DNA from 3 places in the Methylomonas sp. BG-2 genome. Region 3 is predicted to be linked to each of the others. Evidence: predicted binding sites of a transcription regulator. Region 3 holds the regulator's gene; each other region holds the start of a gene.
The links. The regulator HrcA, encoded in region 3, represses chaperone genes, less so after heat shock. The targets are predictions, from matches to a motif close to TNTTAGCACTCNNNNNNNNNGAGTGCTAANA.
Positions count from the first base shown of each region.

Region 1 (4,709 bases), on a different contig from region 3:
ATATTTTGACCAAACTGATAATGCTTCTTCAATAGAAGAATATATTTCTACATCTCCATTTTCTACGATAGCTGTAATCATTTGTGCCTAAGGAACCTCTGAATAATTCCCCAAAACGGCAAGCGGTATAATGCGCCATCGAAATCGAGTAGAGACGACGCCCATGAACGAGCCCCAACAACTCAGTTTTGCGGATGCTGAATACGCCAACAAAGGCAAAGTCACCCGGCGGGAAAAGTTTCTCGATCAACTCGAGGGCTTATTGCCTTGGGCGGTCATGCTGGCAGTGATTGGGCCGCATTATGCGCAAGGCAACGGGCGGGGGCGAAAACCGTTTCCGTTGGATACCATGCTGCATGTTCACGTCGCGCAACTTGTTTACAACTACTCGGATCCGGGTATGGAAGACGCGCTGTACGAGATTGAGTCCCTGCGGCGTTTTTGCGGTATTCGCCTGGAAGCGGTGCCCGACGAAAGCACGATCTTGCAGTTTCGGCATTTACTGGAAGCGCAGGGTTTAACCGAACAGATCTTCGCCGCTATCAACCAAACGCTGGAGGAGCGCGGGCTGTTTTTAAGAGCCGGCACCATTGTTGACGCCAGCCTGATTGCCGCGCCGACCTCGACCAAAAACCAAGGCAAAGCACGTGATCCCGACATGCATGCCAGCAAGAAAGGCAACCAATGGTTTTTCGGCAGCAAATTCCATATCGGTGTCGATAGCGAAACCGGCTTGGTGCATACCTTGAAAGTCACCTCAGGCAACGTCAGCGACATTGCCGAAGCCGCGTCGTTACTGCACGGTGAAGAACAATTTGTACACGGCGATGCCGGCTATCAAGGCTTGGACAAGCGCCCCGAGATGCCGACCGAAAATCCACCGGTCTGCGTGATCGCGATGCGGCCGGGCAAGTTGACCCGGTTAACCCAAGACGATAGCGAAGACGCCCAGCAACTGCGCCAAGCTGCCCGCGAACTCGCCAGCCGCCGCGCCAAGGTCGAACACGTGTTTCGGGATATTAAAATTCGTTTTGGTTATGCCAAGAATCGCTATCGGGGCTTGGTCAAAAACGCGGCGCGTTTGACGTTCCTGACGGCGATTGCCAACGTGTTGCGCGGTGACGCTTATGAACGTCGGAGCCTCATTGCGTCCGAAATTTGAAAATAGACCCGAAAACGGGTGGGTTTGCGAAGGAAAGCCACTGCTTTGATAATAAAACGGTCGAATATTGAAACTTTTGACTCACTTTGACAGTGACTGCCGCTCAAAATGGCTGTTTTTCAGAGGTTCCCTAACTAAAATTAGCCATCCTAAATGACGCAAAACATTGCGTCATCCAATTGCCTAATCCTGTTTTAAAAATTAAAAACATAGCGATTTCTGCAGGTTGAGAAATTTAGTCTTTCCTAATGCGAATACATATTACGTCAATCACTTCGCCCAACTATCCCTCAACGTCACCGTCCGGTTAAACACCAATTTCCTCGGCTGACTGTCCTTACCGTCCAGGTAAAAATAGCCGGTCCGCTCGAACTGGTAACGTAAATCGGTTGACGCATCGGCCAGGCTGGCTTCGATGCGGGCGTCTGTCAGCACTTCCAGCGAATCGGGATTGATGCCGTCCAAAAAGTTGTCCAGCGTGTCCGGGTTGGGATGGCTGAACAAGCGGTCGTAGAGGCGAATTTCCGCCGGCAGCGCGTGTTGCTCGGACACCCAGTGGATCACGCCCTTGACCTTGCGGCCTTCCGGGTTCTTGCCCAGCGTGGCCGGATCGTATGAACAGCGCAGTTCGACGACATTGCCGGCTTCGTCTTTGATCACTTCGTCGCATTTGATCACGTAGGAACCGCGCAAGCGCACCTCGCCGCCCGGCACCAGACGTTTGAAGTCCTTCGGTGGGTTTTCCATGAAGTCGTCTTGTTCGATCAAAATGACTTTGCTGAAAGCAACTTCGCGGCTGCCCATTTCCGGTTTTTGCGGGTGGTTGGCGATTTGGTAGCTCTCGATTTTGCCATCTTCCCAATTACTGATGACGACGCGCAACGGCCGCAACACCGCCATCGCCCGCAGGGCGTTTTCGTTGAGGTTGTCGCGGATGCAGGTTTCCAAAAAGCTCATTTCGATCCAGGAGTTTTTCTTGGTGACGCCGATGCGCTCGCAAAAGTCGCGGATCGCTTCCGGCGGCACGCCGGCGCGGCGCAGGCCGGAAATGGTCGGCATGCGCGGGTCGTCCCAGCCGGACACGTGTTTTTCGGTGACCAGTTGCAGCAGTTTGCGCTTGCTGACGATGGTGTATTCCAGTTGCAGTCGGGCGAATTCTATTTGCTGCGGATGGCAAGGCGTTTTCAGCTCGTCCAGCACCCAGTCGTACAGCGGGCGGTGATCTTCGAATTCCAGTGTGCAGATCGAGTGGGTGATGCCTTCCAGCATATCCGACAAACAATGGGTGTAGTCGTACATCGGATAAATGCACCAGGCGTCGCCGGTGCGGTGGTGGTGGGCGCGGCGAATTCGGTAAATCGCCGGGTCGCGCATATTAATGTTAGGCGAGGCCATGTCGATCTTGGCCCGCAAGACATATTGGCCGTCGGCGAATTCGCCGGCGCGCATGCGCTGGAACAGATCCAGGTTTTCCGCGATAGGGCGGTTGCGGTCCGGGCTAGGTTTGCCCGGCTCGGTCAGCGTGCCGCGATCCTGGCGCATTTGCTCCGGCGTCGAGCTGTCCACGTAAGCTTGGCCTTGTTTAATTAGTTGGATGGCGTAGTCGTACAAGGTTTCGAAATAATCGGAAGCGTGGTACTTGCCGGCCCATTGGAAGCCCAGCCAAGCCACGTCGCGCTCGATCGATTCCATATATTCGATGCTTTCCTTTTCCGGATTGGTATCGTCGAAACGCAGATTGCAGGTGCCGTTATTCTCGGCGGCCAACGTGAAGTTCAGGCAGATCGATTTGGCGTGGCCGATATGCAGATAGCCGTTGGGTTCCGGCGGAAAGCGGGTGGCGACTTTGCCGTTATTTTTGCCGGCGGCTAAGTCCTCGGCGATGATGTGGCGGATGAAATTCGAAGAAACAGGGCTATCGGTCGCTGACATGGAGTAGGAAACGGGAAATTGGATAAAGCCGCAAATTTCGCGGGGTTGGGCACTGCCCGCCATTTTAGCGAGTTTAAACGGTACTCGCAAAGTGGCCGAACCGGTCAGAAAGCAGCGAATGTCGGCGAAAAACGCCGCTAACGTTTTGACTCAAAAGATTTTTATCAAATTATTAGCACTCTCGATATTCGAGTGCTAGAATTCGGACAACACATAAACCATCACCGGAGTCTAGGCTGTTATGAATAATTCTTTGGCTTTACCGATCAACTTATCGGTCGGGACATTCGATAATTATTTAAGCGTGATTGCCCGGATGCCCAAATTGAGCGCCGAGCACGAATACGCGTTGGCGGTCCGTTATCGCGATCTCGGCGATCTGGAAGCCGCCAAGGAGCTGGTCATGTCCAATTTGCGTTTCGTCGCCCACGTGGCGCGCGGTTACGCCGGTTACGGCTTGCCAATGGCGGACATCGTACAGGAAGGCAACATTGGCTTGATGAAAGCGGTTAAACGTTTTGATCCGGATTTGGGCGTGCGTCTGGTATCGTTTGCGGTGCACTGGATCAAAGCGGAAATTCACGAATACGTGATTAAAAACTGGCGCATCGTTAAGGTGGCTACCACGAAAGCGCAACGCAAATTGTTTTTTAACTTGCGCAAGCTCAAAAAAGACCTGAGCTACCTAAGCCGCGACGACGCCGAGGCGATCGCCGAAAATCTGGATGTCGACGTTAAAACGGTTTACGAGATGGAACGCCGTCTGGATGGCAGGGACGTGGGACTTGAGCCCAGCGACGACGACACCGACAGCTCCCCGGCGCCGATTGCCTATTTGGAGCAACAGGGCGCCGACCCGGCGTTATTGCTGGAGAACAGCGATTGGGAACACCGTAAGGAAGAGCTGTTGCTGGATGCGATGGCGGGCCTGGACGAGCGTAGCCGCGATATTCTCGCGAGCCGCTGGCTGGTGGAACAAAAAGCCACCTTGCACGAACTGGCCGAGCGCTACCAGGTTTCCGCCGAGCGGATACGTCAGCTCGAACAAAACGCGATGAAAAAACTCAAAGCGGCGGTGATGTTGGAAGCTTAAATAAACTTGTTGCATCGGCGATGATTCGCTGTATAATGGTCGCTTCTGTGCCGGGGTGGTGAAACTGGTAGACGCGCCGGATTCAAAATCCGGTTCCTTCGGGAGTGTCGGTTCGATTCCGACCCTCGGTACCACAGATTAATGCACGCAAGTGCAACGAAGTACAAAAACCCGCAAGCTGCCTGGCTTAGCGGGTTTTTTATTGTCCAATGAAAGCCAGCAAAATGCAGTAACAGCTTGTATTTTTTGCAGTAACTTTTACAGTAACTCGAAAAACAGTGACAAAAGTTACTGCATTTGAGCTGCCGAGTTACTGCAAAAAGCGGGGTTTTTGATGGCAAAAACAACTGCTTAAAGATATTGCTGTTCGCAATGCCAAGCCAGTTGAAAAGGATCTTCGCCTAAACGACGGTTCCGGGCTGTATTTGCTGGTTAAGACAAACGGTGCGAAGTGGTGGCGGCTTGGATTATTCCATCGACGGCCGGCGAAAAACCATATCTCTTGGCGTTTATCCTGCAACC
Region 1 covers NZ_JBYMAP010000266.1:204-4,912, reverse strand. The annotation lists gene AC3B8H_RS18290 (hypothetical protein) at 1-81, opposite strand, end outside; gene AC3B8H_RS18285 (IS5 family transposase) at 164-1,162, shown strand; gene AC3B8H_RS18280 (glutamine--tRNA ligase/YqeY domain fusion protein) at 1,433-3,094, opposite strand; gene rpoH (RNA polymerase sigma factor RpoH) at 3,336-4,187, shown strand; tRNA gene AC3B8H_RS18270 (tRNA-Leu) at 4,237-4,321, shown strand; partial or broken gene AC3B8H_RS18265 (Arm DNA-binding domain-containing protein) at 4,535-4,709, shown strand, end outside.
Region 1: the regulator HrcA is predicted to act here: its motif matches at 3,265-3,295, upstream of rpoH (RNA polymerase sigma factor RpoH).

Region 2 (13,347 bases), on a different contig from region 3:
CGAACAAACCAAGCCGCTGGTCGGTTTTTATTCGGCGCCGGGACAATCCGCCAAATTCGCGTCGATTGCCGGCGTCGGTTCGGTGCAAGACATCACCGACAAATTGTTCGCCGCATTGGCGTAAGCCACGCGTGGCGTACCTTGCGCCTTGACCTCGGTACGCCCGCCGCATTCGGCGCCGTTGCGTACCCTACCCAGATATAGAGAAGCTTCAATGGCAGGTAAAACCTTATACGACAAACTCTGGGACGATCACGTCGTCCACACCGAAGACGACGGTTCGTGCTTGATTTACATCGACCGGCAGTTGTTGCACGAAGTGACTTCGCCGCAGGCCTTCGACGGCCTGCGCATGGCCGGCCGCAAGCCTTGGCGCATCGCCCGCAATCTGGCGGTCGCGGACCACAACGTGCCGACCAGCGACCGCCACCAAGGCATCGCCGATCCGGTATCGCGCTTGCAGGTCGAAACCCTGGACAGAAACTGCGCCGAATTCGGCATCACCGAATTCGACATGAACGACCCGCGTCAAGGCATCGTCCACGTGATCGGCCCGGAACAGGGCGCGACGCTACCCGGCATGACCGTGGTCTGCGGCGACTCGCACACCTCGACCCACGGCGCCTCGGCGGCGTTGGCCTTCGGCATCGGCACCTCCGAGGTCGAACACGCGTTGGCGACTCAGTGCCTGGTGCAAAAGAAAGCCAAGAACATGCTGATAAAGGTCAACGGTCAGGCAGGCCCCGGCGTTACCGCCAAAGACATCGTGTTGGCGATTATCGGTCGGATCGGCACCGCCGGCGGCACCGGTTACACGATAGAATTCGGCGGCGAGGCGATCCGCGCGCTGAGCATGGAAGGCCGGATGACAGTCTGCAACATGGCGATCGAAGCCGGTGCCCGCGCCGGCTTGGTCGCGGTTGACGAGGTCACTATCGACTATTACCAAGGTCGCCCCTACTCGCCCCAAGGCGACGACTGGCACATGGCGGTGCGCTACTGGCAAAACCTGCATTCCGACGCCGACGCCCAGTTCGACAAAGTCGTCGAATTGAGCGCCGCCGACATCAAACCCCAAGTGACCTGGGGCACCTCGCCGGAAATGGTGGTGGCGGTGGATGCCGCCGTGCCCGATCCGGCCGCCGAGACCGATCCGGTCAAGCGCGAAGGCATGCTGCGCGCCCTGCAATACATGGGCTTGCAAGCCAATCAAAAGATTACCGACATCCGGGTCGATCGCGTGTTCATCGGCTCCTGCACCAACTCGCGCATCGAAGACCTGCGCGCCGCCGCCGCGGTGATCAACGGCCGCCGCAAGGCCGATTCGGTCAAGCAAGTGCTGATCGTGCCCGGCTCGGGCTTGGTCAAACAGCAAGCCGAAGCCGAGGGCCTGGACAAACTCTTCACCGCCGCCGGCTTCGAATGGCGCGAACCGGGCTGCTCGATGTGTCTGGCGATGAATGCTGACCGCCTGGAAGCCGGCGAACACTGCGCCTCGACCTCGAACCGCAACTTCGAGGGCAGGCAGGGCTACGGCGGGCGCACCCACTTGGTCAGCCCGGCGATGGCCGCGGCGGCGGCCATCGCCGGCCATTTCGTCAACATCGCGGAGGAACGCTAATCATGCAGGCCTTTACCACTTTGACCGCCTTGGTCGCGCCGCTGGACCGAGCCAACGTCGATACCGACGCGATCATTCCCAAGCAATTTTTGAAATCGATCCGCCGCGCCGGCTTTGGCCCCTACTTGTTCGACGAATGGCGCTATCTGGATCGCGGCGAACCGGAGATGGATTGCAGCCGGCGGCCGCTGAATCCGGATTTCGTATTGAATCAGCCCCAATACCAAGGCGCGCGAATTCTGCTGACCCGCGAGAATTTCGGTTGCGGCTCGTCGCGCGAACACGCACCGTGGGCCTTGGAAGACTACGGGTTCCGGGCCATTCTCGCGCCCAGCTTTGCCGACATATTCTTCAACAATTGCTTCAAGAACGGCGTTCTGCCCATCGTGTTGCTGGCCGAAACGGTCGATCGCTTGTTCCGGGAAATCACGGATGGCTACCAATTAACCATCGACCTGCATAACCAAACCATCGCAACGCCCGCCGGCGCGACGATCCCGTTCAGTGTCGACGAAAATCGCCGTTTCCGCTTGTTGAACGGCTTGGACGATATCGGCTTGACCTTGCAGCACGCCGACAAAATCAAGGCTTACGAGATCGAACGCGCCAAACGCGCCCCGTGGCTATTTCAGAACGCTTCAGTTTAGATAGGTAGATAGATGACTAAAAAAATCGCAGTATTGCCCGGCGACGGCATAGGCCCGGAAATCGTCACGGAAGCCTTGAAAGTATTGAACTTTCTGAACGCAGACATGGGCTTGGGCTTGAGTTTTGAAAACGCCCTGGTTGGCGGCGCGGCCTACGACGCCTTCGGCACGCCGCTGCCTCAGCAAACCCTGAACCTGTGCAAAAACGCCGACGCGGTGCTGCTCGGCGCGGTTGGCGGACCGAAATGGGAGCCGCTGGCCCACGCGGTGCGGCCGGAACGTGGACTGCTCGGCATTCGCTCGGAACTGAATCTGTTCTCGAACCTGCGTCCGGCGATCCTGTATCCGCAACTGGTCGATGCCTCGACCTTGAAACCGGAGGTGGTGTCCGGCCTGGACATCATGATCGTCCGCGAATTGACCGGCGGCATCTACTTCGGCCAGCCGCGCGGGGTGCATGTTGCCGAAAACGGCGAAAAGGTCGGCATCAACACCAAAATCTACAGCGAATCGGAAATCCGCCGCATCGCCCATTCCGCGTTCAAAATCGCCCAAAAACGTCACAAAAAACTATGTTCGGTGGATAAGGCCAACGTGTTGGAAGTCACCGAGCTGTGGCGCAACGTGATGACCGAAGTCGGCAAGGACTATCCGGACGTGGCGCTAAGCCATATGTACGTCGATAACGCCGCGATGCAATTGGTGCGCGCGCCGAAGCAGTTCGACGTGTTGGTGACCACCAATATGTTCGGCGACATTCTGTCCGACATCGCCGCGATGCTGACCGGCTCGATCGGCATGCTGCCGTCGGCCTCGTTGGACGCCAACGCCAAGGGCATGTACGAACCGATTCACGGCTCGGCACCGGACATCGCCGGCCAGGGCATCGCCAATCCATTGGCGACAATATTGTCGGTGGCGATGATGCTGCGCTACACCTTCAACCGTGGCGATGCCGCCGAGCGCATCGAGCAAGCGGTCAACGCCGCCTTGGACAGCGGCGCCCGCACCGCCGACATTTACTCGGAAGGCACGACCAAGGTCAGCACCTCGGGGATGGGCGACGCCGTCCTCAACGCGTTGAAAGGAGTTTAAGAGCATGGCAAAAACCTATGATGTTGCCGTCGTTGGCGCCACCGGAGCGGTCGGCGAGACGATGATCGAAATCCTGGAGCAGCGCAATTTTCCGGTTGGGAAGGTTTACGCACTGGCCAGCGAGCGCTCGGCCGGCAAGCGCATTCCGTTCAAGGGCGGCTCGCTGGTCGTCGAGGATCTGGCCACCTTCGATTTTTCCAAAGTCCAAATCGGGCTGTTCTCGCCGGGTGCCTCGGTGTCGGCGGAATACGCGCCGAAAGCCGCCGCCGCCGGCTGCGTGGTCATCGACAACACCTCGCAATTTCGCTACGACGACGATATTCCGTTAGTGGTACCCGAGGTCAATCCGGAAAAAGTCGCCGAGTATAAAAATCGCGGCATCATCGCCAATCCGAACTGTTCGACGATACAAATGCTGGTGGCCTTGAAGCCGATCCACGACGCGGTCGGCATCGCCCGTATCAACGTCGCGACTTACCAGGCCGTGTCCGGCACCGGCAAGGAAGCGATCGAGGAACTGGCGACCCAAACCGCGAACCTGCTGAACGCCAAGCCGATCGAGCCCAAGGTCTACCCCAAGCAGATTGCCTTCAACGTGTTGCCGCAAATCGACGTGTTCATGGACAACGGCTATACCAAGGAAGAAATGAAAATGGTCTGGGAGACCCGCAAAATCATCGGCGACGACAGCATTCAGGTCAATCCGACCGCGGTGCGGGTGCCGGTATTCTTCGGCCATTCCGAAGCGGTGCACATCGAGACCAAGCAAAAGATCAGCGTCGAGCAAGTTCGCGAGCTGCTGAGCAAGGCGCCGGGCGTAACCTTGTTGGACGAGCGGGCGGACGGCGGCTATCCGACCGCAGTGACCGAGTCGGCCGGCAACGACGATGTCTTCGTCGGCCGGATCCGCGAAGACATTTCCCACCCGACGGGAATCAACCTATGGGTGGTCGGCGACAATGTCCGGAAAGGTGCCGCGCTTAACAGTGTGCAGATCGCCGAGGTTCTGGTAAAAAGTTACATCTAGGCTAACCTTAGCCCATGTCTAACCTGCGATTCCGCCAGTACCGAGGTATAAACCAGTGAAGGAAAGCAATGTGCGCCATTTTACTAAGACTTTAGCGGTTGTTTCCCTGCTGGCTCCCGTCAGCGGTCAATCGCTGGGCATTGGCGACATACAATTGCATTCCTCGCTGAACCAAAATCTGAACGCGCAAATCCGCCTCAGCGTCGCCGAGGGAGAGAACCCTAGCGACGTCTCGGTCAAACTGGCGCCGCCGGAGAAATTCGATCAGGCCGGTGTCCCTTGGAATTACTTCCTGTCCAAGCTCCGCTTGGAACCGGTGGTACAGGCCGACGGCGCCATCCTGGTCAAAGTCACGACCCGCGAAGTCGTCACCGAACCCTTTCTGGATTTCTTGCTCGAAGTCACTTGGCCGCAAGGCAGTATGACGCGCGAGTTCACCTTATTGATCGATCCGCCTACCAGCTACAACCAACCCGTTCTTCCGGCGGCCGATGCCCCAACCTTCAGTGCCGAACCGCTGGAGCCCGTGCAACGACCGGTGCGTAGCGCGCCGCGAAAAGCGATCCGCAATGCCGCGCCCCCCGAACCGGCCCAACCAATCGCCACCGACGGCGAATTCGGCCCGGTGCAGCGTTCCGATACCTTATGGAGTATCGCCACGCAGTTGAGCGAAGAACGCGGGGTTTCGGCGCAACAAATGCTCAATGCTTTATATAAGGCGAATCCCGGCGCATTCAACGGCAATATCAATTCACTGAAGGAAGGCGCGGTTCTGAAAATTCCGGCGACCGACGGCATGGCGCAAGCGCAAGCTAAACCGCCGCGCGCCGATACCGCCAAACCCATCGCCCGCAAGCCGGCCGAAACCTCAACCGCCAAACCGCTGGAACTGGTAGCGCCGGCCGAAGCGAAGATTCCGGAGCACGCGGTGGTCGGGGGTCAGGCCAAGACCGCCGAAAAATCCGCGCAAGCGGGCGCGGGCGGCGCGTCGGATCAAACCGGCGACGGCAAGGCGTTGGAACTGCAGGCCCGAATCGAAAAGTTGGAGCAACAGCTGGGCATGATGCAACAGTTGTTGGCACTGAAAGACCAACAGCTAGCCACGCTGCAAAACAACAAACCGGCCCAAGCCCCCGCGGATTCCGTCGCTCCACCGCAACCCACGCCGGCACCTGCCCAACAGCCGCCAGCGCCGCCGGTTCAGCCACCGGCCTCTGCTTCGGAACCACCGCCTGCACCCGCCGCGACCACGCCGCCGCCGGTTAGCGAGGCCGCCCAACCGGCCCCGGCCCAAGCCGAACCCGCCAAGCCGCGCAAGCGTCCACCACCGCCCGTGGTAGTACCGCCACCCGTCGAGGAACCGAGTTTCTTCGATTCGGATTGGTATTACTGGGGCGTCGGCGGCCTGGGCACCGGCATGCTGGGTTTGCTCGGCTGGCTGCTGTGGCGTAAGCGGAAAATCGACGAACGCACCAACACCGAAAGCATGTTCGCATCGGCCAGCCAAATCCGGATGCCCGACACCGAGAGCAGCCTGTCGGTGCCGGTCATGGACATCAGCAGCACCGACGATTACGACGTCGGTACCGTCGGCGAAAGCTCGTTTATCAGCGATTTCACGCCGAGCGATTTCGACGCGTTCGATACCGATCAAAATGAAATCGATCCGATCTCGGAAGCGGATGTCTACCTCGCTTACGGCCGCTACCAACAAGCCGAAGAGTTGATGCGCACCGCGATCAGCGAACAACCGCATCGCGATGAATGTAAGTTGAAGCTGTTGGAAATTTTTTACGCCAGCGAGAACAGAAGCGGATTCTCGCAATTTGTCGAGGAGCTCGCCGCGGCCGGCAAAACCGCCGACAAAGCCTTCTGGAACAAGGTCAGCGACATGGCGATGGAAATCGCACCCGACCTTCCGCTATTCGGCGGAAACGGCGCCGCGGCACCCGCTCCGGTCGAAACCGTCAAACCGGCGCCTCCCGCTGCCACCACGCAAAGCGCAGAGTCCGAGTTTTCACTGGACGACGATTTCGCCGAATTGGATCTGGACCTCAACGCCAGCTTAAGCGACGGCCTGGATTTCGACTTAACCGATCTGGCCTCCGCATCGTCCTCAACTAACGATGATCTGGAAAGCCTGGATTTCGAAATCGGCGGCACTCAATCACCAGCTCGCAAGTCAGACGCCAGTGTCGCTTCGGCGCCCGACTCGTTGGATTTCGATCTGGCCACCTTTGCCGCTGAGGACAAAACCGTTACCGAAGCGGCCACGCCAGCGCCCAGCAACGCCGAGCCAGAAATCGAAAGCGTCGAATTCGATTTGGCCCTTCCTGAAAAGCCCGCCGAGTCCCTTCTGGCCGAACCGGCCAGCGCAGACGACGAGCTGGAAAGTTTCGACTTTAACTTCGATGTCGAGCAAGCGGCCGCGCCGAAAGAATCCCTCAAAACACCGGAACCCCCGATAGCCAGCGCGGAGCTGGAACTGGAATCGTTCGATTTTTCGGGATTGGAAATACCCGCGGACCAAGCCGCCGAGCCGAAGCAGACGGCAAGCTCCACGGTGCCGGACAGCTTCGATTTCGACTTCGAACTGGATTTTTCCGAACCCGCGAAGCCAAAAGCCAACGACGCGCCGCCAACCATCGAGACATTGGAATTGGATAGCTTCGATTTTTCCGGTTTTGAGGATAGCGCTAAACCTAGCAGCACCAGCGAAGCGCCCGGTTTGACGAGCAGCGACGACGAATTCGATTTCAATTTCGACTTCGACGCGCCGATCGTACCGACCAGCGCGGACGGCACACCGGATCTAGGCGTTGCCGACCTGACCGATATGGACGAGTACGAAACCAAGATCGATCTGGCCAAGGCCTATATCGACATGGGCGATACCGAAACCGCGAAATCCATTGCCACCGATGTCCTCGAAAAAGGCTCCAAGCAACAGCAACGGGCCGCGCAAGCCTTGCTGGACGAACTCAAATAACGGAACGGCTTCATTCCTCTGTCACGCCTTGCATGACGGCGGCCTTGTTCGCCGTTAGCCATTCCATTCTGACTTGAAACGCCCGGAAACTGGTCGCGACCGAGCGCGAGTCATGTTTGATGGCCGCTTCCAACGCTTCGACCAGCGCCCGACAATCGGAAAACTCGAAAAAGCAAAACGTGCCGTGCAAATTATGCACGATCTTCCAGGCCTCATCGTCGCGACCTTGCTGCAGGGCATCGCCGATGCCAGCCACTTGATTGGGCAATTCGGCGAAAAACTGTTCCAGTAAATTAAACGTCAGCCGCCGGTTGTCGCCGGTTTTACGCAGCAGACAACTGCCGTATTCGCCGGGCCGCTCGGGCTCCAGCCATCGGTCCAGGACTTGCCGCAACTGGCCCAGCCGGATGGGTTTTACCAAATAATCGTCAAACCCCGCAGCCGTCGCGGCCTGATGTTGGTCTTCGCCGGCATGGGCGGTCACCGCTACGGCCGGAACCCCGCGCCAAATTAAGTCACTCGCGCGCAGTTTGCCGATCAGCGCCAAGCCGTCGAGTCCCGGCATATTTACATCCAGGAACACGATACGGAATTCGGTCTGTCGTAGCGCCTGCCAGGCTTGCAAGCCGTCGCCGGCTTCGCGGATATTGTCCGTCCAATTTTCCAGTTGTTCGCGCAACAACCAGCGATTCAAGTCGTTGTCGTCGGCAACCAATACCGAGAAATTTTCCACCACCACTGCCACCCTTATTCATCGCGCCGACGCAGGCAAGCCCAGCAGCCGGCAATAAAAAACCCCGGCTTCCTGCGAAGACCGGGGTTAGTTTAGCGTAAGCTAAACGGACGATTACATCATGCCGCCCATGCCGCCCATGCCGCCCATGTCAGGCATTGCAGGGGCTTTGTTGTCGGTCGGCGCGTCGGCGATCATCACTTCGGTGGTGATCATCAAACCGGCGACCGATGCCGCGTTTTGCAACGCGGAGCGGGTAACTTTCGCGGGGTCCAAGATACCCATCGCGATCATGTCGCCGTATTCGCCGGTCGCGGCGTTGTAACCGAAGTTACCGCTGCCTTTTTTGACTTCGTTCAACACCACTGACGCTTCGTCGCCGGCGTTGGTGACGATTTGGCGCAGAGGCTCTTCCATCGCGCGGCGCAGGATGCTAATACCGACATCTTGGTCGTGGTTGATACCTTTCAGGCCGTCCAGCGCGGACAAAGCACGGATCAACGCGGTACCGCCACCGGCAACCACACCTTCTTCAACCGCGGCGCGGGTCGAGTGCAGCGCATCTTCGACGCGGGCTTTCTTCTCTTTCATTTCCACTTCGGTCGCGGCGCCGACTTTGATCACGGCAACGCCGCCGGCCAGTTTGGCCAGACGTTCTTGCAGTTTTTCGCGGTCGTAATCGGAAGTCGCTTCGTCGGCTTGGGCGCGGATTTGCGCGACACGGCCTTTGATTTGGCTTTCGTCGCCGGCACCGTCGATGATGGTGGTGTTCTCTTTATTGATTTGGACGCGTTTCGCGGTACCCAATTGGCTGATGTCGGCTTTTTCCAGAGACAGACCCACTTCTTCGGAAATCACGACGCCGCCGGTCAGCACCGCGATGTCTTCCAGCATGGCTTTACGACGATCGCCAAAGCCTGGGGCTTTAACCGCCGCGACTTTCACGATACCGCGCATGTTGTTGACCACCAGAGTCGCCAGCGCTTCGCCTTCGACATCTTCGGCGATGATCAGCAAGGAACGGCCGGATTTGGCCACGCCTTCCAGGATCGGCAACATTTCACGGATGTTGGAGATTTTTTTGTCGTACAACAAAACGAAAGGGTCGTCCAATTCGACGCTCATACTTTCTTGTTTGTTGATGAAGTAAGGCGACAAATAACCGCGATCGAATTGCATACCTTCGACGACGTCCAATTCGTTGTTCAGGCCGGTGCCTTCTTCGACGGTGATGACGCCTTCCTTACCGACTTTTTCCATCGCTTCGGCGATGATCGCGCCGACTGACTCGTCGGAGTTCGCGGAAATGGTACCGACTTGAGCGATGGCTTTGCTGTCGCTGCAAGGAATCGCCGCTTTCTCGATTGAAGCAACGGCGGCGGTTACCGCGCTGTCGATACCACGTTTCAGGTCCATCGGATTCATGCCGGCGGCAACCGATTTCAAGCCTTCGTTAACGATGGCTTGAGCCAGAACGGTCGCAGTCGTGGTACCGTCGCCGGCTACGTCGGAAGTTTTGGACGCGACTTCTTTCACCATTTGCGCGCCCATGTTTTCGAATTTGTCTTTTAATTCGATTTCTTTGGCTACCGATACGCCGTCTTTAGTGATGGTCGGCGCGCCGAAACTTTTGTCCAGAACCGCGTTGCGGCCTTTAGGGCCCAGGGTCACTTTTACCGCATTGGCCAGAATATTGACACCCGCGACCATCAATGCACGAGCATCGCCACCAAATTTTACGTCTTTTGCTGCCATTTCTTAGTTCCTAAAAATGAGTTTGAAATCAATGTGGTGTTAGGCAAACCGGGATTAACCCAGGATACCCATGATGTCTTCTTCGCGCATGACAATGTATTGTTCGCCATCGACTTTCACTTCAGTGCCGGAGTATTTGCCGAACAGCACTTTGTCACCGACTTTAACCGCCATTGGGCGCACTTGACCGTTATCCAGCGGCTTGCCCGCGCCTACCGCCAACACTTCACCCTCGCTCGGTTTTTCTGCCGCGGAACCGGGCAGCACGATGCCGCCGGCGGTTTTGGTTTCTTCTTCCACGCGTTTAACGACTACACGGTCATGTAACGGACGAATGTTCATCAAAGTCTCCTGAATATGGATAAAGTTATAGTTACAAGCTTAAGAAACGTTTTAAAACTCAGCCCCGGCGATCCGACGGACCGGCTTTTAAACCGCATCAGAGTTATTAGCACTCTCTAGCGACGAGTGCTAATAATATCCGGCTTTTGCACTCTGTCAAGCTCTTTGGCATCATCTGCGCCTTGCCGACCCGCCTCACAAGATATGAACGACGAACAATTACTCCGCTACAGCCGTCAGATCATGCTGCCGCAGATCGACATCGCCGGCCAACAAAAACTGTTGGCCGCCTCGGTGCTGATCGTCGGTGCCGGCGGCCTCGGCTCGCCGGCCGCGATGTATCTGGCCGCGGCCGGCGTCGGCAAACTGGTGGTTTATGACGACGACCAAGTGGACTTGAGCAATTTGCAACGCCAGATCGCTCACGACACCGGCGATATAGGGTTGGATAAAGTGATTTCAACCCAGGCGACGTTGAATAGAATCAATCCGGGGGTGTTAGTTGTGGCCCACAAGGCCAAACTGGCGGGTGACGCGCTGGCGCGCGAGGTGGCCGAAGCCGACTTGGTACTGGATTGCAGCGACAACTTTCCGACCCGATTCGCAATCAACCATGCCTGCGTAGCGGCCGGCAAACCGCTGGTGTCCGGCGCGGCCATCCGTTTCGAAGGCCAGATCAGCGTTTTTTCGCCGGGCCGTGACGACAGTCCGTGTTATAACTGTCTGTACCAAAACGACGGCGAGGAATTGCAAAACTGCGCCAGAAACGGCGTGATTGCCCCCATCACCGGCATCATCGGCAGCATGCAGGCACTGGAAGCGATCAAGCTGTTGGCTGGCTGCGGCAAGCCGTTGACCGGCCGCTTATTGCTGTTAGACGGCTTAACGATGGAATGGCATAGCATGCGCCTGAAGCGTAACCCCGCTTGCCCGACCTGCGGCTCCGTTTCAAACCGCTAGCCGCAAAAAAGCCGGGTTGCCCCGGCTTTTTCGACGCTCCTTAAACTTATTTGCCGATTTTGTGCCTGATCATTTCGATGGTCCTGGCGACGGTATTCAATAAAGCCGATTCGCTATCGCCGTGCGGCTCGATGTCGCCGAAGGGCTCGCCGTTTTTCATTGTATACATGTAAATAAAGTACCCTAGCGGCGCGAATGCGAACACGGCAATGATCAGCATCACCACCATCAGCTCGATGACTCCACCCATAACTACCTCCAATTGTTTTGTTTTTATTTTTCTAAAATAAGGCCTTAGGCCTCGATTCGGACTATAACCCTATAATTACCGAGGAACAAGCGCAAATTTTAGCCGCCCTCAAGGAAGCCGATGCCCATCAGAAAACGATCCACCAAGGCCGGTTCACCCTCCGCCGAAAAAACCGTTTGGCACGCCGTCGCCGAAGATCAACTGCTCCGCGAATTGCGCGTCGACATCGGCCAGGGCCTATCGGCACCGGAAGCCGAACGACGCCTTGCCGGTTACGGCACTAACCGATTAACCCCCCGCCGAGGCAAGGGGCCGGTCCGGCTATTTTTATCGCAATTTCACCAACCCCTGGTTTACATCCTGCTGCTGTCCGGCGCCGTCACCGCGTTCCTGGAAGAATGGGTGGACAGCAGCGTCATCTTCGGCGTGGTTCTAGTCAACGCGCTGATCGGCTTCGTTCAGGAGTTCAACGCCGTCCGCGCCATCGACGCGCTGGCACGGGCGTTAAGCGTCGGCGCCACGGTGTTGCGCGACGGCCAACGCCGCGCCGTCGCCGCGCCGGAATTGGTACCCGGCGACATCGTCGTGCTCCAATCCGGCGATAAAGTGCCGGCCGACCTGCGCTTGCTGCGCATCCGCGATCTGCAAATCGACGAATCGGCCTTGACCGGCGAGTCGGTGCCGGTCGAGAAGCGCCCGGCGATGCTGGCCGTCGAAACCCTACTCGCCGACCGCGCCAACATGGCCTATTCGTCAACGCTGGTCACCTTCGGCAGCGGTGTCGGCGTCGTCGTCGAAACCGGCGACCGCACCGAAATCGGCCGAATCAACCGGATGATTGCCGGCGCCACCGAGCTGGACACGCCGCTCACCCAAAAAATGAGCGAATTCAGCCAGTGGCTGTTGTGGGTCATCGTCGGCTGCGCGGTGCTGACCTTCGCGGTCGGCGTCTGGCGTGGCGAATCGATGCTGCAAATGTTCATGGCCTCGGTCGCGCTGGCGGTCGGCGCGATACCGGAAGGCTTGCCGGCCGCGATTACGATCACGCTGGCCATCGGCGTGTCGCGAATGGCCAAGCGCAACGCCATCGTCCGCAAATTGCCGGCCGTCGAAACTCTGGGCGGCACCACGGTTATCTGTTCGGACAAAACCGGCACGCTGACCCAAAACCAGATGACGGTACAAGCGATATACGTCGGCGGCGACTATTTTCAAGTCGGCGGCTCCGGCTACACCCCGGACGGCGAATTTCGCCACAACGGCCAAACGATAGACTACCAAAACTACCCGACGCTATTGGAATGCCTGAAGGCCGGCTTGCTATGCAACGACGCCCGCCTGATCGCCGAATCCAACCACTGGCGCATTGAAGGCGACCCCACCGAAGGCGCGCTGCTGGTGGCCGCCCACAAGGCCGGACTGCACCATGCCGCCGTCGCCGCAGCCCATCCCCGCCTGGATGCGATCCCGTTCGAATCGCAACACCAATTCATGGCAACGCTAAACCATGATCCGGCAACCGACCGCCGGCGGATCTATGTGAAGGGTGCGCTGGAAAGCGTGTTGGCCCGCTGCGACAGCGCGTTCGACGCTCAAATGCAGCCGGTCGCGCTCAACCCTGAGCGACTGATCCGCCAACTGGAACAGATGGCCGAACAGGGCCTAAGAGTGTTGGCCTTCGCCCGCCGCGACCATCGCGACGACGCGCTGGCTCACGCCGAAGTCGCCGGCGGCCTGACCCTGATCGGCCTGCAAGCGATGATGGACCCGCCCCGGCCGGAAGCCGTGGCCTCGATTGCCGCCTGTTACCGGGCCGGCATCGCCGTCAAAATGATTACCGGCGACCACCCGGCCACCGCGCTGGCGATCGCCAAGCAACTCGGCATGCGCCAGGCCGAGCGGGTAATCAGCGGCAGCGAACTGCAGCG
Region 2 covers NZ_JBYMAP010000035.1:2,695-16,041, reverse strand. The annotation lists gene adk (adenylate kinase) at 1-124, shown strand, start outside; gene leuC (3-isopropylmalate dehydratase large subunit) at 215-1,621, shown strand; gene leuD (3-isopropylmalate dehydratase small subunit) at 1,624-2,268, shown strand; gene leuB (3-isopropylmalate dehydrogenase) at 2,281-3,363, shown strand; gene AC3B8H_RS05245 (aspartate-semialdehyde dehydrogenase) at 3,368-4,390, shown strand; gene AC3B8H_RS05240 (motility hub landmark protein FimV) at 4,461-7,379, shown strand; gene AC3B8H_RS05235 (Hpt domain-containing response regulator) at 7,390-8,115, opposite strand; gene groL (chaperonin GroEL) at 8,227-9,867, opposite strand; gene groES (co-chaperone GroES) at 9,922-10,209, opposite strand; gene AC3B8H_RS05220 (HesA/MoeB/ThiF family protein) at 10,414-11,169, shown strand; gene AC3B8H_RS05215 (hypothetical protein) at 11,216-11,419, opposite strand; gene AC3B8H_RS05210 (cation-transporting P-type ATPase) at 11,540-13,347, shown strand, end outside.
Region 2: the regulator HrcA is predicted to act here: its motif matches at 10,314-10,344, upstream of groES (co-chaperone GroES).

Region 3 (13,347 bases):
CATGCGTTCGACCTCGGCATCCGACAAACCGCTGGACGCTTTAATGACGATGGACTGCTTTTTGCCGGTGGCTTTGTCCTTGGCCGACACGTTCAAGATACCATTGGCGTCGATATCGAACGACACTTCGATTTGCGGAATGCCGCGCGGTGCCGGCGGAATGTCCTGTAAATCGAAACGGCCCAACGATTTGTTGCCGGACGCCATTTCCCGCTCGCCCTGTAACACATGCACGGTCACCGCGGTTTGACTGTCTTCGGCGGTCGAGAACACTTGCGAGGCGTTGGTGGGGATCGTGGTGTTTTTCTCGATCAGCTTGGTCATCACGCCGCCCAAGGTCTCAATACCCAGCGACAACGGCGTAACATCCAGCAGTAACACGTCTTTCACGTCGCCGCCCAATACGCCGGCCTGAATCGCCGCGCCCAACGCGACCGCTTCGTCGGGGTTAACGTCCTTACGCGGTTCCTTACCGAACAGTTCCTTGACGAAGGCCTGGACTTTCGGCATCCGGGTTTGGCCACCCACCAAAATCACGTCGTTGATTTTCGAGGCCGACACACCGGCGTCCTTAATCGCTTGCAGGCAAGGGCCCTTGGTGCGTTCGATCAGTTCGTCAACCAGCGATTCGAGTTTGGCGCGGGTCAGTTTGACGTTCAAATGCTTCGGACCCGACGCATCGGCGGTGATGTAAGGCAGATTGATGTCGGTTTGCTCCGCTGAAGACAGCTCGATTTTAGCTTTCTCGGCCGCTTCTTTCAGCCGCTGCAGCGCCAAAGGATCGTTGTGCAAATCAATGCCGGTGTCTTTTTTGAATTCGCCCGCCAGAAAATCGATGATGCGCAGGTCGAAGTCTTCACCACCCAGGAAGGTATCGCCGTTGGTGGCCAAGACCTCGAATTGGTGCTCGCCTTCGATCTCGGCGATTTCGATGATGGAGATATCGAAAGTACCGCCGCCCAAGTCGTAAACCGCGATCGTAGTGTCGCCTTTGGGTTTGTCCATACCAAACGCCAACGCCGCCGCAGTCGGCTCGTTGATGATACGCTTGACATCCAGACCGGCGATACGGCCGGCGTCTTTAGTAGCTTGACGTTGCGAGTCGTTGAAGTAAGCCGGTACCGTGATGACCGCTTCGGTGACTTCTTCACCCAAAAAGGCTTCGGCATCTTTTTTCAGTTTCATCAACACGCGTGATGAGACTTCAGGCGGCGCCATCTTTTTACCGTGGCATTCCACCCAGGCATCGCCGTTGTTGGCTTCCATGATTTTGTAAGGCACCATTTTGATGTCTTTTTGCACCGCGTCTTCTTTAAAGCGGCGGCCGATCAGACGTTTGATCGCAAACAAGGTGTTTTCAGGGTTGGTCACGGCCTGACGTTTGGCGGACTGGCCGACCAACACTTCGTTGTCGCCGGTGAAGGCGATGATGGACGGCGTGGTTCGCGCGCCTTCGCTGTTTTCGATAACCCGAGCGGTGCCGTTTTCCAGGACCGCGACGCAGGAGTTGGTGGTTCCCAGGTCGATTCCGATGATTTTAGCCATTGAGATTCTCCAGACTTGAATGAGGTATAAATTAAAAGTTGTTAGCGATATGCGGTTGATCGATGAAATTTCAAGCCTGTTCGTCAACTTTCGCGCTGTCGGCGGGTTTGTCCTCGGCCTTGGCCACTACCACCATCGCGGGGCGCAGCAAACGGCCGTTCAAGATGTAGCCTTTTTGAAACACGTTCAAAACGGTGTTGGGTTCGGCGCTGGCACTGGGCTGCATCGCCATGGCCTGATGCAGTTCGGGATTGAAAACTTGCCCGGTCGGGTCCAGAACCTCGATATTGAATTTGGCGAACACCGACTCGAATTGCTTGATCGTCAGCAAGCTGCCTTCGCGCAATTTAGCCACTTCCGGACTATCCCCGGTCGCCGCCTGCACGCCAAGCTCGAGACTGTCCAACACGCTGAGCAACTCCTTGGCGAATTTGGCCAAGCCGTATTTGCGCTCGTCGTCCAAATCCTTTTGTACGCGCTTTTTCAGATTTTCCATGTCGGCCTGCACGCGCAAGGCCCTGTCCAAATTGACGGCGGCCTGTTGCTGGGCTTGCTCCAGTTGTTGCCGCAGGCTTTCGATGCTGACTTCGCCGACCTCGGTTGCCTCCGTGACAACTTCTTCGTCGGCCTCCTTGGTCTGCTCCAGCACCTCGGCGATCAATTCGGCGTCGGATTGCTGTTCGTGACTCGATTGCTGATGGCTCATTAGGGACTCCGTGGTTCTTAAAATATTAGGTCGGCCTTACGATAAGGGCGATTATTTGGGATTCAAGGCCGCGCCCAATATTTTTGCCGTCACATCGACGAACGGAATCACTTTTTCATAGGCCATCCGGGTCGGGCCGATCACGCCCAACACGCCGACCACCTCGTCGTTGACCGAGTATGGCGCCGTCACCAAGCTACAATGGTCGAACGCGCGGTATCCGGACTCTTCGCCGATAAAAATCTGCACGCCGTCGGCCAACAGGCATTGATCCAGCAAATGGATCACCCCGCGCTTTTGGCTGAAGGCCTCGAACAATTGCTTCAGGCGATCCATATCGGACAGTTCGGAAAAGCCCATTAGGTTGGTTTCGCCGCTCAGCACGTAATCGTCGTTGGGCTGCTGGGCGAAGGTCAATTGCGCCATATTCACCGCGTCGATCATGCCTTGATTGACCCGCTGTTGATCTTGTTCCATTTCCCGCAACACTTGTTCGCGGATCTTGGCCAGACTGAGACCGGCGTAAACCGAATTCAAATAATTGGCGGCCTGTTGCAGTTCGGCCGGACTGAATTGGCGTTGAGTGTGGATGATTTTGTTATGCACTTCCTCGCCGTCGGTAACGAAAATCACCAGCACGCGTTTGCTGGACATCGGCAGGAATTCGATGTGCCGTAGCGTCACCATCTCGCGGCGCGGCAAGGTGACGACGCCGGCCATATGGGTCATGTCGGACAACAACCTGGAGGCCTTGCTCAGCACGTCGCCGGTTTTGTCCACGTCGGCCAGCAAGCCGCTTTGCAGTTGGTCCAGATCGCTGGAAGCCAAGGGTTTGACCGTCAGCAGGCTATCGACGAACAAACGGTAGCCGGCCACGGTCGGCACCCGGCCCGCCGAGGTATGCGGCGAATGAATCAAACCCATTTCCTCGAGATCGGCCATCACGTTGCGAATGCTGGCCGGACTCAGTTTAAGTAGCGGATCCTTGGACAATACCCGCGAACCGACCGGCTGGCCGTCTTGAATGTAACGCTCAACCAAGGCCTTCAACAAATAAGCCGATCTTTCGTTTAAATCCGGTCCACTAGCCACATTGACACCCTAGAAAATTCGTTAGCACTCCAACCTTACGAGTGCTAGCTAGCAAAACTAACAGTTGCCCGAAGCCTTGTCAATCCGACTGAAATCCGCGCGAACCCAAGTCTGTCGGCGATTTCGGCCGATTTCGACGCGGCCAAATAGCATCGGTTCGGATGTGCTTAAAGACCAAGGGAATGCCTCGCCGACGACACGGTCACTCGCGCGTAACGGATTTCGGGGTGTCAACCAAACCGCGCGGAATCTTACCGATACCGGCGGTTCCAGCCGCAACGGCCGACTAACGCCGCCGCCGCGCGCGAAGCTTCGCTAGTGCCGGCTCGAATTGTTTGTATAATCCCAAGCATTTTTGAATCCCGGCTCAGACATGCCCTCACCCTTCAAACGCATCGGCATCATCGGTAAATTCGGCGATCCGGGGATCGCCGCCACGCTTAGCGAGCTCTACCGCTTTTTGCTGCGGCGCGGCCACTCGGTCGCCGCCGATAGCCGGAGCGCGGAGCTGACGCAAGTCGAAGGCGTCGTCGCCACTCACATCGAGCGCCTGCCGGAATGTTGCGACCTGCTGATCGCGGTCGGCGGCGACGGCACCTTTTTGACCGCTGCCCGCGCGGCGGCCGATTTCGACACCCCGTTGCTCGGCGTCAACCTGGGCCGGCTGGGATTTCTGGCGGATATTTCCCCGGACCAGTTGCTAAGCCGACTGGCGCAAATCCTCGACGGCCGCTTCCAAACCGAACAACGGCACTTGTTGCAGGCTTCGATCATCCGCGACGGCGAACTCATTCATCGCCAGACCGCGGTCAACGAAGTGGTCGTGCACCGCTGGGTCACGCCGAGCATGATCGAAATCGTCACCAGCATCGACGGCGTGTTCCTGAACACTCAGCGTTCCGACGGCCTGATCGTTGCAACGCCGACCGGCTCGACCGCCTATTCGCTGTCGGCCGGCGGACCGATTCTGCATCCGGCCCTGCATGCTCTGGTGCTGGTGCCGCTCAACCCGCACATGCTGTCCAATCGCCCCATCGTCATCGACGATAACGTCACGATCGAGATCCGTTTTAGCCAGCTCAAGCAAATCAACGCGCTGGTCACCTGCGATCACTTGGAAATCCCGGACGTGCGCATTCACGACAAGATCGTCATTCGCAAGGCCGACCAACCGATTCACATCCTGCACCCGGAAGACCACGATTTCTTCCACATTCTGCGAAGCAAACTGAACTGGAGCGGCGGACATACCGCCAAATGACATGCTGTTGAACCTCAATATTCTCGATCTGGCCGTGGTCGACAAACTGGACTTGGACCTGGAACCCGGTATGTCGGTGCTGACCGGCGAAACCGGTGCCGGCAAATCGATACTGTTGACCGCGCTGGGCTTGGCGCTGGGTGACCGCGCCGATTCCGGCTACGTGCGCCCCGGCAGCAAGCGCGCCGAAATCAACATCGAATTCGATCTATCCAAGGCACCGCTGGTGAACCAATGGCTGGCCGACCACGAATTGGACGACGACGGCCAATGCCTGATCCGCCGCACCGTTAGCGAAGACGGCCGCTCCAAGGCCTATATCAACAACCGGCCCGTCAATCTGCAAACACTGCAAACGCTGAGCCGCCAATTGGTCGAAATCCACGGCCAACACGCCCATTTGACGCTGCTTGATGCCGACGAACAGCGCCTGCTGCTGGACGGCTTTGCCGACCACGCCGAATTGCTCAACGACTTGAACGCCTGCCAACAACACTGGCGACTAGCCGATAAAGAACGGCGGCAACTGCAAAAATCCGGAAGCGACCAAGTCGAACGCGAGGAACTGCTGCGCTACCAACTCGAAGAGTTGCAGCAACTGGATCTGGAAAATTTCGATTACCAAGCCCTGGCCGACGAACACCACAAACTGGCCAACCTGGGCAGAATTTTGAGCGTCGGTCAGCAACAACTCGACATTCTCTACGACAACGACCAGCAATCGGTCGCCGACATGCTCGGTCACGTGATCCACGCGGTCGGCGAATTAAGCCAATACGCCGCCGAACTGAACGGCATCGTCGAACTGCTCGGCGATGCCGAAATCCAGATCGGCGAAGCCACCCAACAACTGCGGCGCTTCCTGGAAAATCAGGAAGCCGACCCCGGACAACTGAGCTGGCTGGAAAACCAGATCGGCGTAATCCAACGCCTAAGCCGCAAACACAAGGTAGCAGCCGAGGAACTGCCGGCGTTGGCCGAGCAATTCGCGGTGGAACTGAACAATCTCAGCCATAGCGGCGAGCGCCTTGAAATCCTGCAAGCCGATTGCGAGCGTCTGCTGGCGCAATACCGCGAGTTGGCCGACCGCTTGTCGGCCAGCCGGCGCCGGGCCGGCGACGAGTTGCAGCGCCGCATTTCCGACGCGATCAAGGAATTGGGTCTGCCGCACGGCGAGTTCCTGGTCAAGCTGGACCGGGAAAACAGCGACGAGCCGCAACGCAACGGCCTGGACCGCATCGAGTTTCTGATCAGCACCAATCCCGGCCTGCCCGCCAAACCCTTGGCCAAGGTGGCGTCGGGCGGCGAGTTGTCTAGGATCAGTCTGGCGATTCAAGTGACCACCAGCACCGACAAAACCACGCCAACCATGATCTTCGACGAGGTCGATTCCGGTATCGGCGGCGGCATCGCCGAAATCGTCGGGCAAAAGCTGCGTCGGCTGAGCCTGAACCGGCAAGTGCTGTGCGTAACGCACTTGCCGCAAGTCGCTTCGCAGGCCCATCAGCATTTATTCGTCGCCAAAAACCAAAATGCCGCGGTCACCTCATCGACGGTCCGCAAACTCAGCGAGGACGAACGGGTCACCGAGGTGGCTAGAATGCTAGGCGGCGTCACCATCACCGAGAACACCTTGGCGCATGCCCGAGAAATGCTGAGTCTGGGCGGTGGCGAAGCCTAGCCGGCCAGAATCAGCGCACCGACAAACTCAACACGCCCATCAGCACCAAGGTCGCCCCGCCGACTTGCAATAACGTCATCGGTTCGCCGAGGAACACCGCCGCCATCAGCAGCGTCGACACCGGCCCTATCGTGCCGACCAGCGAGGCGTGGCCGGAACCGATCCGGCGAATCGCCGCCGACAGCATAAACACCGGCAACACCGTCGAGACGATCGCCATCGCCAAACTCAGTTGGTACACCGGCATCGGCAACAGCAAGGCCTGCGGCGGATGCGTCAACACGAACTGCAAGATCGACGCCGCGCACGCCACCAACGTTGCGTAGGCGGTAAAGCGCATCGCGCCCAAGCGGGCAATGGCCTGGCCCGCGCCGAGCAAATACAGCGCATAGCTGACCGTGCCGGCAAACACATAGGCGGCTCCCAACCAAAGCTTGTCGCCGGCTCCATCCCACTCGCCGACGAACACCAGCGCGATTCCGCTATAACTCAACAAGACCGCCGTCAGTTCCCTGAACCCAAACGGCTTTTTCAACCACAGCGCCGACATCGCCAGCACCAAGGTCGGGTACAAAAACAAAATCAACCGCTCCAGACCGGCGGAGATGTATTGCAAACCGGTGAAATCAAGCAGGCTGGACAGGTAATAGCCGAGCAAACCGAGCACGCCGACCACCCAATAATCGCGGCCGGTCAGCGCCGGCTGCGTGGCAGTTCCACGATGGCGAAACGCGACGACCAGGAAAAACGGCACCGAAAACGCCATCCGCAACGCCAATAGCGTCACGGCATCGACGGCTTGCACATAGGCCAGCTTGACCAAAATCGTCTTGGCGGAAAAGCCGATCGCGGCCAATGCCGCCAGGCCGTAACCGAGCAGGGTTTGGGTGGAGGTCGCTTGGGGGGATTTCATGGGGGCTCCGGTGTGGTTGCGAGCCCTAGACAAATGACAAAGCCACCGCGGTCGAGCCCGCGGTGGTTTGAACTGAAATTAGAACAACGCAAACACCACGGCCGTGAGCAAAGCCCATAGCCATGACTTATTTGCAAAAAGTGGCGAAAGAGATCGATTCATGGGGCGACTATAAGCCGGACCGGCCAAAACTGTCAAACCAAAACCCACCTATCAACGGCGGAATTTGCCGACCAACTCGTTCAACTGTACGGCCAGCTGCACCAGCTCGCGGCTGGCATCGCTGGTTTGCGCGGCATCCTGCGAGGTGCGATCGGTCAGGCCGCCGATATTGCCGATGCTTTGGCCGACGTGTTGGGCAACGCGGCTTTGATTGTCGGCCACCAAGGCCATTTGCGAGTTCAACAGCCGAATTTGGGTCACCCGCTCGGCAATCGCGCTCAAGCCTTGATCGGCGCTTTGGACTTGTTCCCGGCGTTGCTCGGCGCTGGTTTTGGCCTTATCCATCACCGTCACCGCCTCCTTGGCCTCGCGTTGCAATTGGTCGATGATTTTCTCGATCTCTTCGGTCGCCTGATGCGAGCGGGTCGCCAGTGTCCGTACCTCGTCGGCCACCACCGCGAAACCGCGGCCTTGTTCACCGGCCCTGGCCGCCTCGATCGCGGCGTTCAAGGCCAGCAAATTGGTCTGTTCGGCCAAACCCTTGATCACGTCCAACACCGCGCCGACGCCGTTGCTTTTTTGATCGAGGCGTTTGATGACTTCCGAGGCCCGCTCGATTTCGCTGACCAGCACATAGATGCCGTCGATGGCATTTTTGGTGGTTTCCGCGCCCTGGGCGGCTTGCTGGTCGGCCTCGACCGACGCTTGCGCGGCACCATCGGCGCCCATGCGGACATCGCGCACCGAATCCTCCAACTCGCGGATCGCCTCGATGACGGTTTCAGTTTCCCGTTGCTGTTGAGTCGCGGCTTGCGATGTTTGCCGCGATACGGTGGCGATGCGGTCGGTGGCGTCGGTCAACAAACGACTGACATCGGACACTCGGTTCAAACTGGCGGCGAAATTGGCCAGCATTGAATTAAACGAGGTGCTGACCTGGCCGATTTCATCGCCGCTGTTGACCGGCAAGCGCGCGGTCAAATCCGAATGGCGGGCGATGGTATCGACAGTGTCGCGCATCGTCACCAACGGATTGACGACAATACGCCGCATCAGAATATTGACCAGCAACAAGCCGGCGGCAAACATCGCCAGCGAAATCGCCGAGCCGGCAATCAAATCCTGATTGATCTGGTCGTCCAGGCTCGCCAGCGAATACGACACCCGCACCGCGCCCAACACTTCGCCTTCCTTGACCGGATGGCAGGTCAGGCAATTGGTGCCGCGAAAATTGCTGCTGGCCAGTATCGGCTCGACCACGGTCACCCAACGTCCGTTGGCATCGTCGCCGTGGCGGATCAACGCTTCGCCGCTCAGCCCGCGCCGGTCCAGTTCATCAATCGCGGCCTGTTCGGGCTTGCCCTTGCCGTGCAGCTCGACGATGCCGTTGCCGCGAATCAGCCGCACCTCGCTGACGCCGGGATGCGACATGGCCTTTTCCCGCAGCACTTCGACCTGCGACATCGCCCCGGTCAGCATCAAGGTGTTGATGCCGTCGAAATAGCCGGCGGCAATATTTTTGGCTTTGTCGGTCGCCAGCGCCCGCACCATGTCTTTCTGGCGGCCGGCCATGAATACGTTGCTGACCAACATCAGCACGATGAACACGCTGGCGATACTGAGCAGAATTTTGGCTTGGATGGTAGATTGACTGTTCATAATTCTGGGCTGCTTAACATTCCGTGGGAATTTATCACGAGTCATCGGCACCGCGCGGAGAAACCTGAACGACCAATCCGAAAAATTGCGTTCCCGGTCATTGTTTCCCGCCGCGCTCCGCCGGTCTCCGCGATCAGGTCGCAACGGCCACCCCACGGCCGCCCGGTCGTTTTTCGTAAATATGCTAAGGTTGCGAAACTGCGCGAAGCCGGACCTGCCGGCCACTGCCGCCGCTTGCTCTAACTATAGACCGGGAGTTCCGCCTTGGACGATATTTTCGAACTGCTCGCCGTGGTCGCGCTCGTCGTGCCGATCGTCGTGATCGTGATGTTGCTGGTACTGCTCAAGCGACAGAGCGAACTCAACCGGGAATTCAAGGACGCGCTCACCGGCCTGCACGCCGCCTTGCGCGAAGACCGCAAACTGCTGCTGACCTTGACCGAACGCATGAATACCGAGCGCCCGCCCGCCGCGCCGGCCCAATTCGAGGTGCAAACGCCGGCGCGAGAGCAAGTCTTGTTCGAGCCCGATTCCATTCAAACGGCGGCAGCGGAACCAGACCCATCGGCAGCCGCCGATGCCGAACCGTCGCTAGAAATTCCCGCCCCCAACGACGCCTGGCAAACCGCCGGCTGGCAAGTCGCCGAACCGAGCCGCTTCGAATTGGCGGCTCGGCAGGCGCTGCGCCAAATCTGGAACTGGATCGTGGTCGGCGAAGGCCACCGTCCGGAAGGGGTATCGATCGAATACGCGGTCGCCAGCAACTGGCTATTGCGGGTCGGCGTCCTGATTCTGGTCACCGGCATCGGCTTTTTCCTGAAATATTCGATCGATAACGGCCTGCTCGGCGAACAAGCGCGGGTCGCGCTCAGCGTGCTGACCGGGCTGGCGATGATCGGCGGCGGCGTGCGCCTGGTCGGCGGCCAGTACCATTTGTTCAGCCAGGGCTTGTTGGGCGGCGGCATCGCGGTGCTGTATTTCAGCGCGTTCGCCGCCTACGCCTTCTACCATTTGCTGGACGCCTATCCGGCCTTCGGTTTGATGCTGACGGTCACCGCCGCGGCGGCCGCGTTGGCGATCCGGCTGGACGCGATGTTGGTGGCGATCTTTGCGATCATCGGCGGCTATTGCACGCCGATTCTGCTCTCAACCGGTCAGGTGAATTTCGTCGGCTTGTTCAGCTACCTGTTGTTGTTGGGCGGCGGCATCCTGGCGGTGAATTGGTACAAGCAATGGCACGTCCTGAATTTTCTCGGCTTCGCCTTCAACTACCTGTTGTTTTTCGGCGCGATGCAGCGCTACGAGTCCGGCTATTTCTGGCAAGTACTGCCGTTTTTGACGGGCTTTTTCGTGCTGTATTCGACGACGGTGTTTTTGTTTTGCCTAGTCAATCGGCAGCGCTCGACATTGCTTGACTTGATCGCGCTGGCGGTCAACGCGGCGATCTATTTCGGCACCGCCTACGAATTGATCGCGGCCGACTACGGGCAAATCTGGACCGCGTTGCTGTGCATCGCGCTGTCGGCATTCTACGTCGGCCACGTGCATTACTGTCTGGCTCGCCGCGTCGAGGACCGGGAGCTGGTGGTCGGCTTTATCGGGCTGGCGGCCTTCTTTCTGAGCGTGGCAGTGCCGCTGCTGCTATCCAAGCAATGGATCACGGTCAGTTGGTCGCTACAAGCCCTGGTGATGATCTGGATGGCCGGCAAAGTGCGTAGCGCGTTTTTACGCCAAACCGCTTACCTGTTGTATTTGCTGGTGGTGGTCCGATACGCTTTCATCGATTTGCCCGGCCAATACGCGGCGGCGGCAAATTGGGACGCCGCACCGGGCGAATTCTGGTTCGGACTGCTCGAACGCCTGATCAGCTTCGGCATCCCGATACTGTCGATGGCGTTCGCCTATACGCTGATCGAAAAACCGGCGCCGGCGGCGGATTTGGCCTGCACTCCAGCCCAGGACGTGCCGGTCTGGCTGAAGGACGGCGGCGTCTTGGCCGTCACGGCTCTGATCGTCGTCGCCCTGGTGTTCGTGACGCTACAATTGGAACTGTACCGCAGCCTCGCCTACTTGTATCCGCCACTGCAAGCACCGGCGCTGACGCTGGTCTGGCTGGGCTTGGGCGCGCTGCTGCTGCACCGCTACATGACCGGTTCCGGTCAGCTCATGTTAACCGGCCTGCGTTGGCTGCTGATCGGGCTGGCGATCAAGCTGGCGTTTTTCGATTTGCCGTCCTGGGGTCTGACGCTGGGTCACGCCGCGATCGGCGACAGTCTGCTGACCTTGCACTACGGCGACGCTTACCGTTTCGAAACGGCGCTGATGCGGCTGCTGGATTTCGGCGCGATTATCCTGTTTCTGGCCTTGGCCTTCCGCCGGCTGGAAGGCGACGAAGGCCGCGCCGCCGACGTGCGCCGCTGGCTGGGCACAGCGGCGCTGGTGATGTTGTTCGCGTTTCTCAGCCTGGAAACCAACTCGCTGTTGCTGCACTATTTGCCCGGCTTGCGCTCCGGCGGCGTGACGATACTGTGGTCGCTGTTCGCGCTGACATCGGTTTACCAGGGCATCCGCCGCGAGGTCGCCGCGTTGCGCTTGGTCGGTTTGGTGTTGTTCGCGATCGTGGCCTGGAAGGTGTTCTTCGTCGATTTGGCCCGCTTGGAGCAAATTTACCGGATCGTCGCCTTCATCGTGTTGGGCATGCTGGTGCTGGGCGGCGCGTTTTTCTACATGCGTTATCGGCAAAACTTTGCCGGTAACGCCGACACCGAGAGCGAACGATGAATCCCCGCAACATCTTGATAGTCTGTTGGCTGACGCTGTCCGCTCCGGTCGGCGCGGCCGGTTTCAGTCGCCCGGTTCAGCAAGCGGCCGGTAGCGGTCAGGCGCTGCTGGCGATCGAGTTGGACCCGCACATTTATTCGGCCAGCGCCGCCGGCTTCAGCGATTTGCGTCTGCTTGACGGCCAAGGCGTCGAAACGCCGTTTCTGTTGCGTCCGGCCGCCGAGCGGACAACCGTTCGTAGCCGCCACCCCAGCCCCGGCCAAATTACCGCGCTTCACACCGGCGGCGACGGTCTGAGCTTCAGCGCGCATCTGGCCGACAACGCCGAACCCGCCGACGGTTTGACGCTGGTCACCGCCCAACGCGATTTCGAATACGAACTGACGGTGCAAGGTTCGAGCGACGGCGAGCACTGGCGGACGCTGGCCGAGCGCGCGCCGATCTACGATTACTCGCGGCATCTGGCCATCGCCAATCTGGACGTGGCGTTGCCGGCCAACCGCGATCGCTATTTCAAAATCCTGATTGGCAAAGCTAGCCAAACCCGGGTCGCCGAAGTCACCGGGCTAACCCGGCGCCTGCAAGGCGGCGACGAATTGGAACGCAGCGAGACCCAAACCCTGTATCGGGAGCCGCTGCATATCGAGCGGATCGAATTCTGGCATTTGCGCTCGGAAAGCCGCGCCGAGGCCGAAACCGTCGTCGACTATCCATTGCCCGGCTTTCGCGTCCACGAAGACCCCGAGCAGCGCGCCACGCTGATCGACATCGACAGCCACCAACTGCCGTTGACCGGACTGCGGGTGGACGTCGCCACGTCGAGCTTTCAACGCGATGTCGAGCTGCAAACGCCGCGAGCCGGCGGCGGCGACTCGGCCTGGCAAACCTTGAGCGCCGGGCAATTGCGGGCCTTGCGGTTCGGCGACATCCAGCAAACCGAAAACCGGATCGATTTTCCGGAACATCGCGGCGAGCGGTTTCGGCTGGTCATCCACAATCAGGACAATCCGCCGTTGCAAATCGCCGGGCTGACCGGACTGGGCAAGAATTATCGCTTGTGGTTTATCGCAGCCCCCGATACCGCGTACCGCTTGAGTTACGGAACCGCCGGCCTCGCGCCGGCCCGTTACGACACCGCCGCGATCGGCGAGTTGCTCCGGCAAGGTATCGTGCCGACCCCGGCCGGCTTGGGCGCGGCGGTCGCCACCGGCCAACAAGGCACCGACAACACCGTCAGAGACTTTCTCAACAGCCGGGGATTTTTACTGGGCGTGATTGCGCTGGTGGCGCCGGTATTGGCCTGGAGCCTTTACCGGGCGGGAAAACGGCTGGGTCATTTGCCGAAATAAGCCGTCAGCGGGCTTCTCGTTCGGCCCGCCAGGTAAAGTAACGCGGCCGCCAGCGCCGCGCCCAGCGTGTCGGCCAGCCAATCGCCGACGCCCGGCTCGCGTCCCGGCACGAAGGACTGGTGCCATTCGTCGCTAATCCCGTACAAGCTGCAATAGGCGACACTGACCAAGGCTAGCAAGCGGCGATCGGCCAGCAAA
Region 3 covers NZ_JBYMAP010000089.1:665-14,011, forward strand. The annotation lists gene dnaK (molecular chaperone DnaK) at 1-1,545, opposite strand, end outside; gene grpE (nucleotide exchange factor GrpE) at 1,616-2,251, opposite strand; gene hrcA (heat-inducible transcriptional repressor HrcA) at 2,303-3,343, opposite strand; gene AC3B8H_RS10340 (NAD(+) kinase) at 3,717-4,604, shown strand; gene recN (DNA repair protein RecN) at 4,606-6,285, shown strand; gene AC3B8H_RS10350 (DMT family transporter) at 6,296-7,198, opposite strand; gene AC3B8H_RS10355 (methyl-accepting chemotaxis protein) at 7,412-9,019, opposite strand; gene AC3B8H_RS10360 (DUF2339 domain-containing protein) at 9,284-11,800, shown strand; gene AC3B8H_RS10365 (DUF3999 family protein) at 11,797-13,149, shown strand; gene AC3B8H_RS10370 (VanZ family protein) at 13,134-13,347, opposite strand, start outside.